DNA from 2 places in the Burkholderia sp. AU33423 genome. Region 1 is predicted to be linked to the other one. Evidence: predicted binding sites of a transcription regulator. Region 1 holds the regulator's gene; the other holds the start of a gene.
The links. The regulator FNR, encoded in region 1, switches genes on or off when oxygen is low (the NO sensors DNR and NnrR bind a similar motif). The targets are predictions, from matches to a motif close to TTGATNNNNATCAA.
Positions count from the first base shown of each region.

Region 2: a site for FNR is predicted at 4,856-4,869, ahead of clpB (ATP-dependent chaperone ClpB). Genes of this name have one in related genera too.

Region 1 is NZ_NKFH01000006.1:79,070-86,919, reverse strand. Features, by position in the region: gene CFB50_RS18200 (SDR family oxidoreductase) at 1-331, shown strand, start outside; gene epsC (serine O-acetyltransferase EpsC) at 377-1,297, opposite strand; gene CFB50_RS18190 (hypothetical protein) at 1,435-1,668, opposite strand; gene CFB50_RS18185 (DUF3005 domain-containing protein) at 1,946-2,356, shown strand; gene CFB50_RS18180 (universal stress protein) at 2,933-3,400, shown strand; gene fnr (fumarate/nitrate reduction transcriptional regulator Fnr) at 3,503-4,249, shown strand; gene CFB50_RS18170 (LysR family transcriptional regulator ArgP) at 4,303-5,196, opposite strand; gene CFB50_RS18165 (LysE/ArgO family amino acid transporter) at 5,307-5,927, shown strand; gene CFB50_RS18155 (aldo/keto reductase) at 6,312-7,259, shown strand; partial or broken gene CFB50_RS18150 (GMC family oxidoreductase) at 7,298-7,850, shown strand, end outside.
Region 2 is NZ_NKFH01000004.1:1,635,769-1,643,618, reverse strand. Features, by position in the region: gene thrC (threonine synthase) at 1-1,136, shown strand, start outside; gene CFB50_RS10310 (molybdopterin molybdotransferase MoeA) at 1,382-2,629, shown strand; gene moaD (molybdopterin converting factor subunit 1) at 2,649-2,906, shown strand; gene CFB50_RS10300 (molybdenum cofactor biosynthesis protein MoaE) at 2,917-3,393, shown strand; gene CFB50_RS10295 (group III truncated hemoglobin) at 3,460-4,020, opposite strand; gene CFB50_RS10290 (Rrf2 family transcriptional regulator) at 4,269-4,784, shown strand; gene clpB (ATP-dependent chaperone ClpB) at 4,942-7,539, shown strand; gene CFB50_RS10280 (YidB family protein) at 7,643-7,850, opposite strand, start outside.

The sequences.
Region 1 (7,850 bases):
CCATTTCAGCTATACGGTCGCGAAGGCCGCGCTCGGCAACCTCACGCAGATGCTCGCGCTGTCGTCCGCGCCGGTGCTGCGCGTGAATGCGGTGTTCCCCGGGCTGATGCTGCCGAGCGACGACCAGACGCAAGCCGACTTCGAACACGCGAGCCGCGCATCGACGCCGCTCGCGCGCATCGCGGGCCCCGACGATGTCGCGAGCGCGATCCTGATGCTGACGGGCAATGCGTACAACGGCGTGGATTTCGTCGTCGATGCGGGGCAGAACCTGATCCGCGTCGACCAGGACGTGCTGTACAAGCACCGCGCGCCCGACGGCAAGCACTGACCGGTGCGCGCCGTGGCGGCCGGCAGCCGTCGGCCGCGCGCCGCGTTACGGCTTGTCGGCGCTCCCGCCTTCGCGAACCTTGCCCTGCGCGACGCTCGTGCCGGGCGGCACGCTGTGCGTGAGCCACACGTTGCCGCCGATCACCGAGCCGCGCCCGATCGTCACGCGGCCGAGAATCGTCGCGCCCGCGTAGATCACCACGTCGTCCTCGACGATCGGGTGCCGCGCATTGCCCTTGACCAGCGCACCGTCGCCATCGGCGGGGAAGCTCTTCGCGCCGAGCGTGACGGCCTGGTACACGCGCACGCGCTCGCCGATGATCGCCGTCTCGCCGATCACGACGCCCGTGCCGTGGTCGATGAAGAAGCTCGGGCCGATCTGCGCGCCCGGGTGGATGTCGATGCCGGTAGCCGAGTGGGCGATTTCATTGATGAATCGCGCCAGCAGCGGCACGCCCAGCCGGTGCAGCGCGTGCGCGAGCCGGTGATGCATCATCGCCAGCACGCCGGGGTAGCACAGCAGGATCTCGGTGATGTGCTGCGCGGCCGGATCGCCGGCATACGCGGCCTGGATATCGCTGACGAGCAGCGCGCGGACCGCCGGCAACTGCCGGCCGAATTCGCGCGCGATTTCGAACGCGCGTTCGTCGAGCTCCGCGAACGGCGTATCGGCATGCTCGGGCAGGAACGGCAGCGCGCGGCGGATCTGTTCGGACAGAATGCGCAGCGTGCTCTCGAGCGTGTGGCCGACGTAGAAGTCGACGCTTTCGTCGGTCAGATCGGGGGCGCCGTAGTGCGTCGGAAACATCGACGCGCGCAGGCCGGTCACAATCTTGCAGATCGCATCGCGCGACGGCAGTTCGCGAATGCCGCGTGGATGGCGCGTGCGATGGAGTTCCTCGCGCGACTCGCGCAAGCCGGCAACGATTTCTTCAAGGCCCCACTGACGGGCGGGTGATGTCGACATATGCCAATGCAGGCGGCCGCGCTCGGTCGCACGGCCGCTAATAAAGTGACGGGTTCCGCAAGATTACCGCGTTTTCCGTCCGGGAGCGGCACGCCGGGGATCGGCCGGACGGCCGATGGCACTGGATCGCGACGGCGTCAGATCGTGATGCTGCTCGCGTCGATCCATCGCACGGCCCAGTCGCGCGCGTGCGCGATCGCGTCGCTTTCGTCGTTGAACTGGAGCTCGATCGGGAAAAATCGGTTCGCAACGAGTTCCCCGTCGCTCGATCGGGAGATCACGACGTAGGGTTTGAACGAACCGTCACTGGTACGCGCGGGCGCGCAGTTCAACAGATAACCGCGGTGCGTGAAGGCAGTAGTCGCTTGCATGAATCCGCCACCTCTAGTCCCTTGCTTTGTTGTTCACTACCCGTCTTTAAGGGTGCTGCGGCCCCCGGCGCGGGCAGAGGCGGCGCGACCGAATCCCCTGTCGCCGCTTCGCAGGAAAAGAATCATACTCTGTAGAAAACGGGTCTTCTAGCTGAAATAAATCATGACAAATCAGTGCGCGTCGCGCGACCGCGGCGATCGCCCGCGCGCCTTTTCCCGTCACGCCCGGAACGGGATTTGCTTCGATCCGGAACGCTTCGCCGCGAGGAGAGCCGCGATGGAATCATCCGATCAAACCGATCGTTCGCGTCCGCGCAGCATCGAGCTCGACAACGACGACACGCACGACAGCACGGTCGACACCGACGGCAAGAACCGAGAGGCGTCGCGCCTTGCCGGCGGCGGACCGATCTCGCCCGACGAAATCACGCGCAGCAACGCGTCGCTCGTCAATGCGATGCCGGAAGCCGGCGACGGCTTCGCCGGTTTCGACAGCCGCCCCGGCGGCAATCATCCGGCGTTCGCGCTGCGTGCCGGCTACATGGTGATCGAGAAGGGCTTCGACGCGCCGCCACCCATGAGCGACGCGCTGTTCGGCCCCGTCCACCGGATGTACGGCAGCACGTACTGGCCCGGCCACCAGCGTCGGCCGGAACGCGTCTTCGAGCTGACCGCCGTGCCGAGATAGCCGGCGCGGCGTTTGAATCGATCGTTCGATTGCGCACCGGTATCGGCCGGCAGCCGATGGCCGGGGATCGGCATACGCGATCGTGTGCCGATCCTGCACCGGCAACCGCACGATGCACGAACGAACGATTCCACGCAGCGGCACCGGCAGTGCCATGCACGCCGTGAATTGCGCTGACGCACATGCGTTGATCGAGGTCATGTCGAAACGCCGCGGTTGCGATTGAATGGCGATGCGGGCAATGCATCCGCGTGACCGTCGTGCCGTGTCGATGCGATCGGCGTGCGCGTGTGCGTGCGCCACGCGCGACGCCGATGCGCGCGCATGCCTTCCCGTCGACGATGCAGACGACAGCGACCACCACGTCGCACGACACGCGTCGCGCGTCGCGCGTCGCAGCATGCGCCAGATGCATGGCAGTGCGCCGCGGAAACGGAAGCGGCGCCGCCGCGCGGCACGACCGGCACCTCACTGCAAAGTCCCGGTCATTGGTTTACTCTGCCTCGCAGCCTGCGCATTGCCCAGCCCGATCGGCCATCCGGCCGACTTCGTTTCAACCCGCCACTCGGAGACACTATGTACAAGCGTATTCTGGTTGCCGTCGACGGCAGCGACACGTCCCGCCATGCGTTCGATGCCGCACTGGCGCTCGCGAAATCGCACGGTGCCGAGCTGCAACCGTTCTACGTCGTCGAGAACGCCGCGATCTACTACAACGTGCCCGGCTACGATCCATCCGTGCTGCGCGATCAGCTCGTCGCGCAGGGCAACGCACTCGCGAAGGATTTCACCGCGCTGATGCAGGCAGCGGGCGTGAAAGGCGAGACGAAGCTGGGCGAAGCGACGTCGCTCAACGACGTGTCGTCACTGATCCTCGACGGCGCGAAAGCGTTCGGTGCCGATCTCATCGTGCTCGGCACGCACGGCCGCCGCGGGTTCCGCCGTCTCGTGCTCGGCAGCATCGCCGAGCAATGCGTGCGCCACGCGACGCTGCCCGTGCTGCTGATTCCGGCGGCCGCCAACGTCGACGAACCGGCCGCGTGAGCAGCGTTCGGCATGCGCGCGCGTCGCGACGTTTTGTCACCCGACAGCGCCAAGTTGCGGTGGGACAATGATTCCGTCGATTCAACGCCGGAGTAAACGATCATGCTGACGCCCGTCGCCACACGTCCCGCCGCCACGCCTCATGCCGGTAGCTGGGCTCCTCGCCAGGCCGCGCACTGCTCGTCGTGCGCAATGCGGCACCTGTGCATGCCGCAGGGCCTGGCGCCCGAGGCGCTCAGTCGCCTCGAGTCGGTCATCTGCGCGGCGCGCCCCGTCAAGCGCGGCGAAGCGCTGTTCCGCGAAGGCGACGCATTCGACAACCTGTACGCCGTGCGCTCGGGTTCATTGAAAACCATCGCGACGCGCCACGACGGCCGCGAGCAGGTCACCGGCCTGCATCTCGCCGGCGAAGCGCTCGGCCTCGACGGCATCTGCGACGACACGCATCCGCGCACCGCGGTCGCGCTGGAAGACAGCTCGGTCTGCGTGATTCCATACAGCGCGCTCAAGACGCTCTGCTCCGAAGCCGGTTCGATGCAGCTGCGCATGCACAAGCTGATGAGCGAACAGATCGTGCGCGAAACGTCGCAAACGATGCTGCTCGGTTCGCTGAATGCCGAAGAACGTGTCGCCGCATTCCTGCTCGACGTCTCGTCGCGCTACCTGAAGCGCGGTTACTCGCCGTCGGAATTCAACCTGCGGATGACGCGCGAAGACATCGGCAGCTACCTCGGCATGACGCTCGAAACGGTCAGCCGCACGCTGTCGAAATTCCAGAAGCGCGGCCTGATCGAAATGCAGGGCCGCCACGTCCAGATCGTCGATTTCGACGGTTTGCATCACGTCTGATGTGATGCCGCACGGCGCGCCCCTCTCGCGCGCCGCCTGCGTCACGCGATCAGTCAATCGAGAAACAGCGCGGCGCGCGCCTTCAGCGCCGCGCTGAAATCGTCGAGCCAGCCGATCGACAAACGCCAGCTCTGCCAGTAAAGGTCGATGTCGATCGTTCGCCCGCGCGACATGTCGACCAGTTCACCCGCCACCAGCTGGCGGTCGACCATCCGGTCCGGACACATCCCCCATCCCAAGCCCGTTTCGCACGCACGCAGGTAGCCCGCGACGTGCGGTATCCAGTGCTGCGGCGGATCGAGATCCGCACGCGTCACGCGCCGGATGAAACGCGCCTGCAGCCCGTCCTTCGGATTGAACATCACGCACGGTGCGCGGCGCAGCGCATCGCGCGTAATGCCCGCGTCGAAGTAGCGTTCGTAAAAAGCCGGCGAGCACACCGCGCGATAGCGGATGCGCCCGAGCCGCTCCGACCGGCACCCCTGGATCGGCTCCGCCTGCGCGGTCACCGCGCCCTGCACGCTGCCGTCGCGAATGCGCGACGCGGTGTAATCCTGGTCGTCGATCACGAGGTCGAGCAACGTCTCGCGCTCCGTGCAGAACGGCCCGACCGCGTCGATGAACCACGTCGCGACGCTGTCGTCGTTGACGGCCACGCGCAACGTCGGCCACGCGCTCGCGATCTGGCCCGGCAACGCCGGCATCCGGCCCCCCAGTTCGGCCTCGAGCAGTTGCACGCGCTCGGTGTGCCGGCACAGCAGCGCCCCCGACGTCGTCGCAACGCATGGCTGCCCGCGCTTGACGAGCACGCTGCCGACCCGCTCCTCCAGCAGTTTCACGCGCTGCGACACGGCCGACGCCGTGACGTTCAGTTCCTTGGCCGCCCGCTCGAACGAGCCGTGCCGGATCACGGCCGCGAGGGCATCGAGCAACGCGTAGTCGAGCATTAGATTTCCTTAATCCGCATTAGGTGATTTAGCTTCTCTTATTTTCAAGCTGACCGCAGACTAGCGCTACCCGATTCATCCGTCCACTGCTTCCACTGTTGTCACCCACCATGAACTGGCTCGCTTTTTCCCACGGCGCCGTACTCTGCGGATCGCTCATCGTCACCATCGGCGCGCAGAACGCATTCGTGCTGCGGCAGGGCATCATGCGCTCACACGTCGGCAAGATCGTGCTGCTGTGCGCACTGTCCGACATGATCCTGATCGGCGCGGGCGTGGGCGGCGCATCGGTGCTCGTCGAACGCTATCCGACCTTCGTCCACGCGGTGCTGTACCTCGGCCTCGCGTATCTCGCGTGGTTCGGCATCAACGCGCTGCGCCGCGCGTTCAAGCCGGGCCACGAAACGCTCGACGTGCGCGGCGACGCGGTCGCGCCGCCGCCGCAGAGCGGCCTCGCGATCGTGCTGATGACGCTCGCGTTCACGTGGCTCAACCCGCACGTGTATCTCGACACGTTCCTGCTGATCGGCACGGCCGGCGCACGCGAGCCGGAAGGCGCGCGGCTCGCGTTCGCGATCGGCGCGATGTCGGTCAGCGTCGTGTGGTTCCTCGGGCTCGGCTACGGTGCGCGACTGCTGGCACCGTGGTTCCGCAAGGCCATGGCGTGGCGCGTGCTGGATGGCGCGATCGGCAGCATGGTGCTGTTTCTCGCGGCGGTGCAGTTGCGCTGACCGGTTCACCGTCGCACGGGCGGCCGCTCGCCGCCCGTCGTCCCGCCCGCTCCGGCGCCACGCTGGAGCATCCCTTCCCGCCCTTCCACCCGCTCCCGCCCACGCGCGGTTCCGCGCCCCGCCACGCCAGCCGCAACAAAAATCGGTTCCTGATCGAACGCAGCCACGCGAAGCGCTCACGCAACGGACGGGGTGTCCGTCAACTGCGTCAAATCGCCTGCCATCGCGACGGCGCGCCGCCTGCACGAATCGGAGCGATCGGCGAGAATGTCCGGCGTCCCGCGACAACGGCGTGACCGCACCGCGTACCCCGTCGTCTCGCCGTGATCGTTGCGGCCCATCCCGAAGTTCCATTCCGTCACCCCGCAGATATCGGAGCAGAACATGGCACTACGCACCCTCGGCACGTCGAACATCCAGGTTTCGCCGCTAGCGTTCGGCGGCAACGTCTTCGGCTGGACCGTCGACGAGAACACGTCGTTTGCGCTGCTCGACGCGCTCGCCGACACCGGCATCAACTTCATCGACACGGCCGACGTCTATTCGGCCTGGGTTCCCGGCAACAGCGGCGGTGAATCCGAAACGATCATCGGCAAATGGCTCAAGCGTACCGGCAAACGCGAGCGGGTCGTGATCGCGACCAAGGTCGGGCTGCTGGGCGCGCGCGCGGGGCTGACCCGCGACAACATCCTGAAAGCCGCCGACGATTCGCTGCGCCGCCTCCAGACCGACTACATCGACCTGTATTTCTCGCATCGCGACCTCGCCGATACGGCCCCGCTCGAAGAAACGCTCGGCGCCTATCAAACGCTGATCGACGCGGGCAAGGTGCGCATCATCGGCGCATCGAACTACAGCGGCGCACGCCTGCGCGAAGCCGCCGACATCAGCCAGCGCGACGGCCTGCCCGCGTACCAGGTCATCCAGCCCGAATACAACCTGCTCGACCGCGCCGACTACGAGCGCGATCTCGAACCGGTCGTGCGCGACCTGAAGCTCGGTGTCGTCAACTACTACGCGCTCGCGAGCGGCTTCCTGTCGGGCAAGTACCGCAGCGAGGCCGACCTGAAGAAGAGTGTGCGCGGCGATCGCGTCGCCGGGTATCTCAATGAACGCGGGCTGCGCATTCTCGCCACGCTCGATGCGGTGGCCGAGAAGCACGGCACGCAGCCGGCCGCGATCGCACTCGCGTGGCAGATCGCGCGGCCGACGATCACCGCACCGATCGCGAGCGCGACGTCGCTGGCGCAGCTGGCATCGCTCGGCGAAGCGATCCGGGTTCAGCTCGATCAGGATGACATTCGCCGGATCGACGAAGCCAGCGCGGGCTGAAGTCGCTGGTAGCAGGCCGGTCGATCGGATCGCACGTCGTCGTCGAATCCGGCGCGTTCGTCGACACCACCGGCAGCGGCCGCCCGGACATTCAGTTCCACGTGCTGCCGACGCTCGTCGGCGACGTCGATCGCGAACCGCTGCCCGGCCATGGCCTGTCGATCAACCCGTGCCTGCTCAGGCCGCGCTCGCGCGGCTCGGTGCGACTGCGCGGCAACGATCCGGCCGCGCCGATGCTGTTCGACAGCGGCGCGCTGTCCGACCCGGCCGATGTCGACGGCCTCGTGCGCGGCGTCGCGCTCGCGCGGCAGATCATCCGCGCGCCGTCGCTCGCGCGCATCGTACGCGAAGCCGAGACGTTGACCGATACGGCACTCGCCGACTACGTGCGGCACCGCGCGAAAACCGTCTATCACCCGGCCGGCACCTGCCGCATGGGCAACGACGAGCAGGCGGTCGTCACGCCGCGACTCGCGGTGCAAGGTGTCGACGGATTGCGGATCTGCGATGCATCGGTGATGCCGCGCATTGTGTCCGGCAACACGAACGCGCCGACGATCATGATCGCGGAGCGCTGTGCGGAGTTCATGC
Region 2 (7,850 bases), on a different contig from region 1:
CCGAGAACGGCGCGCCGCTCTCGCTGCTCGAACTGTCGAACGGCCCGACGCTCGCGTTCAAGGACATGGCGATGCAGTTGCTCGGTAACCTGTTCGAGTACACGCTCGCGAAGCACGGGCAGACGCTGAACATTCTCGGCGCGACGTCCGGCGACACGGGCAGCGCGGCCGAATACGCGATGCGCGGCAAGGCCGGTGTGCGCGTGTTCATGCTGTCGCCGCACAAGAAGATGAGCGCGTTCCAGACGGCCCAGATGTTCAGCCTGCAGGATCCGAACATCTTCAACCTCGCGGTCGAAGGCGTGTTCGACGATTGCCAGGACATCGTGAAGGCCGTGTCGAACGATCACGCGTTCAAGGCGCAGCAGAAGATCGGCACGGTCAACTCGATCAACTGGGCACGCGTCGTCGCGCAGGTCGTGTACTACTTCAAGGGCTATTTCGCCGCCACTCGGTCGAATGACGAGCGCGTGTCGTTCACGGTGCCGTCGGGCAACTTCGGCAACGTCTGCGCCGGCCACATCGCGCGGATGATGGGGCTGCCGATCGCGAAGCTCGTGGTCGCGACCAACGAGAACGACGTGCTCGACGAGTTCTTCCGCACGGGCGCGTATCGCGTGCGCAGCGCCGAGAACACCTATCACACGAGCAGCCCGAGCATGGACATCTCGAAGGCGTCGAACTTCGAGCGTTTCGTGTTCGACCTGCTCGGCCGCGACCCGGCGCGCGTGATGCAGCTGTTCCGCGACGTCGAGGAGAAGGGCGGTTTCGATCTCGCGGCGAGCGGCGATTTCTCGCGCGTTGCCGAATTCGGTTTCGTGTCGGGCCGCAGCAGCCACACGGACCGCATCGCGACGATCCGCGATGTGTTCTCGCGCTACGACACGATGATCGATACGCATACCGCCGACGGCGTGAAGGTCGCGCGCGAGCATCTCGATGCGGGCGTACCGATGGTCGTGCTCGAGACGGCGCAGCCGATCAAGTTCGGCGAGACGATCCGCGAAGCACTCGATCGTGAAGCCGAGCGGCCGGCCGCGTTCGACGGGCTCGAGGCGCTGCCGCAGCGTTTCGAGGTCGTGAAGGCCGATGCGCAGCAGGTGAAGGACTTCATCGCCGCCCATACGGGCGCATGACGCACGGCCGGGCCTGCGGGCCCGGTTGCGCAGGGACGGCCGGAATGCCGATTCGTCGAACGGATCGGGGTTCCGGCCGTTTCGTTTGGCAGCTGCCAAGCGGCGGTCGTCACAACGCGTACGAAACAAGTGTCAGACCGGCGCGTTCGCGCGAATCACAGTTTCCGCATGTCGGCCATATCGCGCGCCCGCGCGACGGCGTCGCTACAATGACGTATTGAATCCAACGATCCCCGATTCCATCGATGTCGAACCCGAATCCCGCGGCGCCGCGCGCGCCGATGCTGTCGACCGCCGAGGCGCTCGCCGCGCTGCTCGATGCCGCGAAGCCGTTGCCCGGCGCCGAAACCGTCGCCACGCTCGATGCGCTCGGCCGCGTGCTGGCAGCCGACGTGAGCTCGCCGCTCGACGTGCCGCCGATGCATACGAGCGCGATGGACGGCTATGCGGTGCGCGTCGCCGACCTGCTGCATGGCGAGCGGCGCTTGCCGGTGTCGCAGCGCATTCCGGCCGGTCATCCGGCCGCGCCGCTCACAGCCGGCACGGCCGCACGGATCTTCACCGGCGCGACGGTGCCGCCCGGTGCCGACGCCGTCGTGATGCAGGAACAGGCGTCGGCCGACGGCGATGCGGTCGAGATCCTGCACACGCCGAAGGCCGGCGAATGGATCACCGCGCAGGGCGCGGATATCCGGCAGGGCTCGGTGATCCTGCCGGCCGGCACGCGGCTCACGCCGCAGGCGCTCGGCCTGGCCGCGTCGGTCGGCTGCGCGCAGCTGTCGGTGGCGCGGCGGATTCGCGTCGCGGTGTTCTTCACCGGCGACGAACTGACGATGCCGGGCGAGCCGTTGAAGCCCGGCGCGATCTACAACTCGAACCGGTTCACGCTGCGCGGGCTGCTGGAGCGGCTCGGCTGCCACGTGACCGACTACGGGATCGTGCCCGATTCGCTCGCCGCGACGCGCGACACGCTGCGCGAGGCCGCCCGCGATCACGACGTGATCCTGACGAGCGGCGGCGTGTCGGTCGGCGACGAGGATCACGTGAAGCCGGCCGTCGAGGCCGAAGGGCGGCTCGCGCTGTGGCAGATCGCGATGAAGCCCGGCAAGCCGCTCGCGTACGGCGCGGTGCGCCGCGGCGACGATCGCCCCGATGCACACTTCATCGGGCTGCCCGGCAACCCGGTGTCGAGCTTCGTCACGTTTCTGCTGTTCGTGCGGCCGTTCCTGCTGCGCCTGTCCGGCGTGCGCGACGTCGCGCCGCGCGCGCTGTCGCTGCGTGCCGACTTTTCGCAACACAAGGGCGACCGGCGCAACGAATTCCTGCGTGCGCGGGTCAACGCGGCCGGCGGCCTCGACCTGTTCCCGAACCAGAGCTCGGCGGTGCTGACGTCGACGGTGTGGGGCGACGGCCTCATCGACAATCCGCCGCAGCACGCGATCAGCGCCGGCGAGACCGTGCGTTTCATTCCGTTTTCCGAACTGCTGTCGTAACGCGACGGCTTCCCGAACCATGAAGATTCAACTGAAATTTTTTGCCAGCGTGCGCGAGGCACTGGGCGTCGCCGACGAGCAGGCCGACGTGCCGGACGGCGTCACGACCGTGGGCGACGTGCGCGCGTGGCTGCGCGTGCGCGGCGGTGCGTGGGCCGAGACACTCGCGGAAGGGCGCGCACTGCGCATGGCGTGCAATCACGAGATGACCGATCCCGACACGCGGCTGACCGAAGGCTGCGAAGTCGCGTTCTTTCCGCCGGTCACGGGCGGTTGAGGCACCGGCAATGGCAACGGTACGAATCCAGACCGACGACTTCGACCTGAACGCCGAGGTCGCGGCATTGCGTGCGCGCAACCCGAAGATCGGTGCGGTCGCGTGCTTCGTCGGCACGGTGCGCGACCTGAACGAAGGCGATTCGGTGGCCGCGATGGAACTCGAGCACTATCCGGGGATGACCGAGAAGGCGCTCGAGAAGATTGCCGCCGAGGCCGGCCGGCGCTGGCCGGGCATCGACGTCGCGATCGTGCATCGCGTCGGCAAGCTCCTGCCGCTCGACCAGATCGTGATGGTCGCCACGGTGGCGTCGCACCGCGGCGATGCGTTCGCGTCGTGCGAGTTCGTGATGGACTACCTGAAGACCGAAGCGCCGTTCTGGAAGAAGGAAACCACGCCGGATGGCGAGCGCTGGGTCGATGCGCGCAGCACCGACGATGCCGCGCTCGCGCGCTGGGGCATCGAATCGGGCAATACGCGGCGCTGAGCGTGGCGCCAGGGTAGTGCGGCGCGATGCCGCATGCGTGCAAGCGTCGCGCGCGCCGGCTGCCCGTTACGCGTCCGGATCGCCGCTGCGCCCGATAATCTTCGTCGGAAACGGCTCACCGCGGGCACGCGACGGCAACGCGTGCGGATCGTCACCTGCATCACGACGGCGTGGCGCGATCGCGTCGAGCAGCGCCTGCTGCTCGGGCGGAATCTGGTAGTCCCAGCCGAACCGGCTCAACTGGAGGCTCTGCGCGATGCGCAGTGCCGGCTCCATGAAGCGGATCGCCGCGGGCGGCGCGTAGCGCGTCTCCACGGTCTTCAGGAACAGCGACAGCCAGCGGCTGAAATGGGCGGGCTCGATCCCGTCGAGCGGCTGGTGCGCCTGCTGCACGTTGCCGCGATAGCCCTTGGTGCCGAGCACGAGGCTCGACCAGAACGTGACCATCTTCGGCAGGTGGTCGTCCCAGCGGCCGGCCAGCTTTGCGTCGAACACGGGCCCGAGCAGCGGATCGGCGCGCACGCGGTCGTAGAACGCGTAGACGAGATCGCGGATGTTCTCTTCGGTCGGCTCGGTGTCGCGAGGGCGGGCCGGTGCGGTATCGGGTGAGGCGGGCAGGACGGTCATGGCAAAAGGGCCGGCAGAAATAGGCAACGACAGGGGCGGCGCGGGCATCGAGTAGGACGCCGGCCGAATTTTGACGCAAAATAGCGTCCAACACCCCTGAAAAACGTGTAAGTGTCACGCATCTTATTGCGCGCGCGCCATCCCGGCAACCCGGAGCCGCGGAGCAGGGCCGTCAACCGGCCTCGTGCGCATCCCGATCGGCCCGGCTCACGTAATCGGGGCACGATCGATCTTTTCCGTATTCGCCCATGAGACTCACCGACTACACCGACTATTCGCTGCGCGTGATGCTGTACCTTGCCGTGCGCGGCGAGGGGCTCGCTACGATCCAGGAGATCTCGGACGCCTACGGCATCTCGAAGAACCATCTGATGAAAGTCGTGCAGCAGCTCGGCGAGCTGGGGTGGGTCGATACCGTCCGCGGTCGCAATGGCGGGCTGCGGCTGTTCCCCGAATCGCTGCAACTGACCGTCGGCCAGGTCGTGCGTGCGACCGAGAGCGATTTCGCGCTGGTCGGCTGCTTCTCGGCCGAGGGCGAGTCGCGCGGCTGCGTGATCGAGCCGCAGTGCCGGTTGAAGGGCGTGCTGGCGGCCGCGCGCGATGCATTCTTCGCCGAACTCGACCGTCACACGCTCGGCGAACTGGTCGAACCCGCTTCGCCGCTCGCCGCGTTGCTCGGTATCCACCCGGTCGTGCGCCTGCAGGCCGAGCCTTCGCCGGAAGGCGCACCTGCGTCCGTCGAGCCGCCGTCGACGGCCGGCTGAAACGCGCTCACCGCGCGTCTCGATCCGGTCGTGGCCCGTCCCGGGGCCGCTTCAAGGATATCCATCGATTTTTGCGCTGAATCAACCCGAATTTCGCTTGAAAGCCGCATGACCATCCTCATCTTGGTGTTAATCGAAAATTGGAGGTCTCGACTAAATGAGAATCGACAAGCTCACCACCAAGTTCCAGGAAGCACTCGCGGACGCGCAAAGCCTCGCGGCAGGCCGCGACAATCAATACATCGAACCCGTTCACGTTCTCGCGGCGCTGGTCGCGCAGCAGGACGGTTCCGCCCGCTCGCTGATGTCGCGCGCGGGCGTTCACATTCAGGCGCTGCAAGGTGCGCTGAACGAGGCCATTTCGCGCCTGCCGCAAGTGACGGGCACGGGCGGCGACATCCAGATCGGCCGTGAACTGGCCGGGCTGCTGAACCAGGCCGACAAGGAAGCGCAGAAGCTCAACGACACGTTCATCGCGAGCGAGATGTTCCTGCTCGCCGTGTCCGACGACAAGGGCGACGCCGGCAAGCTCGCCCGCCAGCACGGCCTCACGCGCAAGGCGCTCGAAGCCGCGATCGCCGCGGTCCGCGGCGGCTCGCAGGTGCACAGCCAGGACGCGGAAAGCCAGCGCGAGGCGCTGAAGAAATACACGGTCGACCTGACCGAGCGCGCCCGTGCGGGCAAGCTCGATCCGGTGATCGGCCGCGACGACGAAATCCGCCGTTCGATCCAGATCCTGCAGCGCCGCACCAAGAACAACCCGGTGCTGATCGGCGAGCCGGGCGTCGGCAAGACGGCGATTGTCGAAGGGCTCGCGCAGCGGATCGTCAACGGCGAAGTGCCCGAGACGCTGAAGGGCAAGCGCGTGCTGTCGCTCGACATGGCCGCACTGCTCGCCGGCGCGAAGTATCGCGGCGAATTCGAGGAGCGCCTGAAGGCGGTGCTCAACGACATCGCGAAGGACGAAGGCCAGACGATCGTCTTCATCGACGAAATCCACACGATGGTCGGCGCGGGCAAGGCCGAAGGCGCGATGGATGCGGGCAACATGCTGAAGCCGGCGCTGTCGCGCGGCGAGCTGCACTGCATCGGCGCGACCACGCTCGACGAATACCGCAAGTACATCGAGAAGGATGCCGCGCTCGAGCGCCGCTTCCAGAAGGTGCTCGTCGACGAGCCGAGCGTCGAGGCGACGATCGCGATCCTGCGCGGGCTGCAGGAGAAATACGAACTGCATCACGGTGTGGACATCACCGACCCGGCGATCGTCGCCGCGGCCGAGCTGTCGCACCGCTACATCACGGATCGCTTCCTGCCCGACAAGGCCATCGACCTGATCGACGAAGCCGCTTCGAAGATCAAGATGGAAATCGATTCGAAGCCCGAAGAGATGGACAAGCTCGACCGTCGCCTGATCCAGCTGAAGATCGAGCGCGAAGCCGTGAAGAAGGAGCAGGACGAAGCGTCGCAGAAGCGCCTGCAGCTGATCGAGGAAGAGATCGAGCGTCTCGGCCGCGAATATGCGGACCTCGAGGAAATCTGGACCGCCGAGAAGGCCGCGGTGCAGGGCAGCGCGCAGCTCAAGGAAGAGATCGAGAAGGTGCGGGCGGACATCGCGCGCCTGCAGCGTGAAGGCAAGCTGGAGAAGGTCGCCGAGCTGCAGTACGGCAAGCTGCCGCAGCTCGAGGCGCAGCTGAAGCAGGTCACGCAGGCCGAAGAGCAGGAGCAGCACAACCCGACGCGGCCGCGCCTGCTGCGCACGCAGGTCGGCGCCGAGGAAATCGCGGAAGTCGTGTCGCGTTCGACCGGGATCCCGGTGTCGCGGATGATGCAGGGCGAACGCGAGAAGCTGCTGCACATCGAGGAAAAGCTGCACGAGCGCGTGGTCGGCCAGGACGAGGCGATCAGCGCGGTGGCCGATGCGATCCGTCGTTCGCGCGCCGGTCTCGCCGATCCGAACCGTCCGTACGGCTCGTTCCTGTTCCTCGGCCCGACGGGTGTCGGCAAGACCGAGCTGTGCAAGGCGCTGGCGTCGTTCCTGTTCGACTCGGAAGAGCACCTGATCCGCATCGACATGAGCGAGTTCATGGAGAAGCACAGCGTCGCGCGGCTGATCGGCGCGCCGCCGGGCTATGTCGGCTACGAGGAAGGCGGCTACCTGACGGAAGCCGTGCGCCGCAAGCCGTACAGCGTGATCCTGCTCGACGAGATCGAGAAGGCGCATCCGGACGTGTTCAACGTGCTGCTGCAGGTGCTCGACGACGGCCGCATGACGGACGGGCAGGGGCGCACGGTCGACTTCAAGAACACGGTGATCGTGATGACGTCGAACCTCGGCTCGCAGGTCATCCAGGCGATGACGGGTGCGCCGCAGGAAGAGATCAAGGACGCCGTATGGCTCGAGGTGAAGCAGCATTTCCGCCCCGAGTTCCTGAACCGGATCGACGACGTCGTCGTGTTCCATGCGCTCGACCGCAGCAACATCGAGTCGATCGCGAAGATCCAGCTCGCACGCCTGCACGACCGGCTCGCGAAGCTCGACATGGCGCTCGACGTGTCGCCGGCGGCGCTCGAACAGATCGCGAAGGTCGGTTACGACCCGGTGTTCGGTGCGCGGCCGCTGAAGCGCGCGATCCAGCAGGAGATCGAGAACCCGGTCGCGAAGCTGATCCTCGCGGGCCGCTTCGGTCCGAAGGACGTGATCCCGGTCGACGTCAACGACGGCCAGTTCGTGTTCGACCGCGTCGTTCACTGATCGCAGGCCTTCGGCCGCCGCCCGGTTCGCGCCGGGCGCGCAAAAACAAACACCCCGCCTCGGCGGGGTGTTTGCTTATGGAGCGTCGCAACGACGCAGCGCGTCAGCCCTGCTTGTTGCCGCCGAACATGCCGGCGATCTGCGACAGCGAGCCGAGCACGTTCGACGGGTCGACCTGTGCCTGGCCATCGGCCGGCACCGCGCCGTCCGGCGTCGCGTGGTTGACGACGTGCGGCAGCACTTGCGCGAGGACGGTCGAGGCCATTGACGGATCGACACCGAACTTGCTCGCGAGCGCACCGATCGCGTCC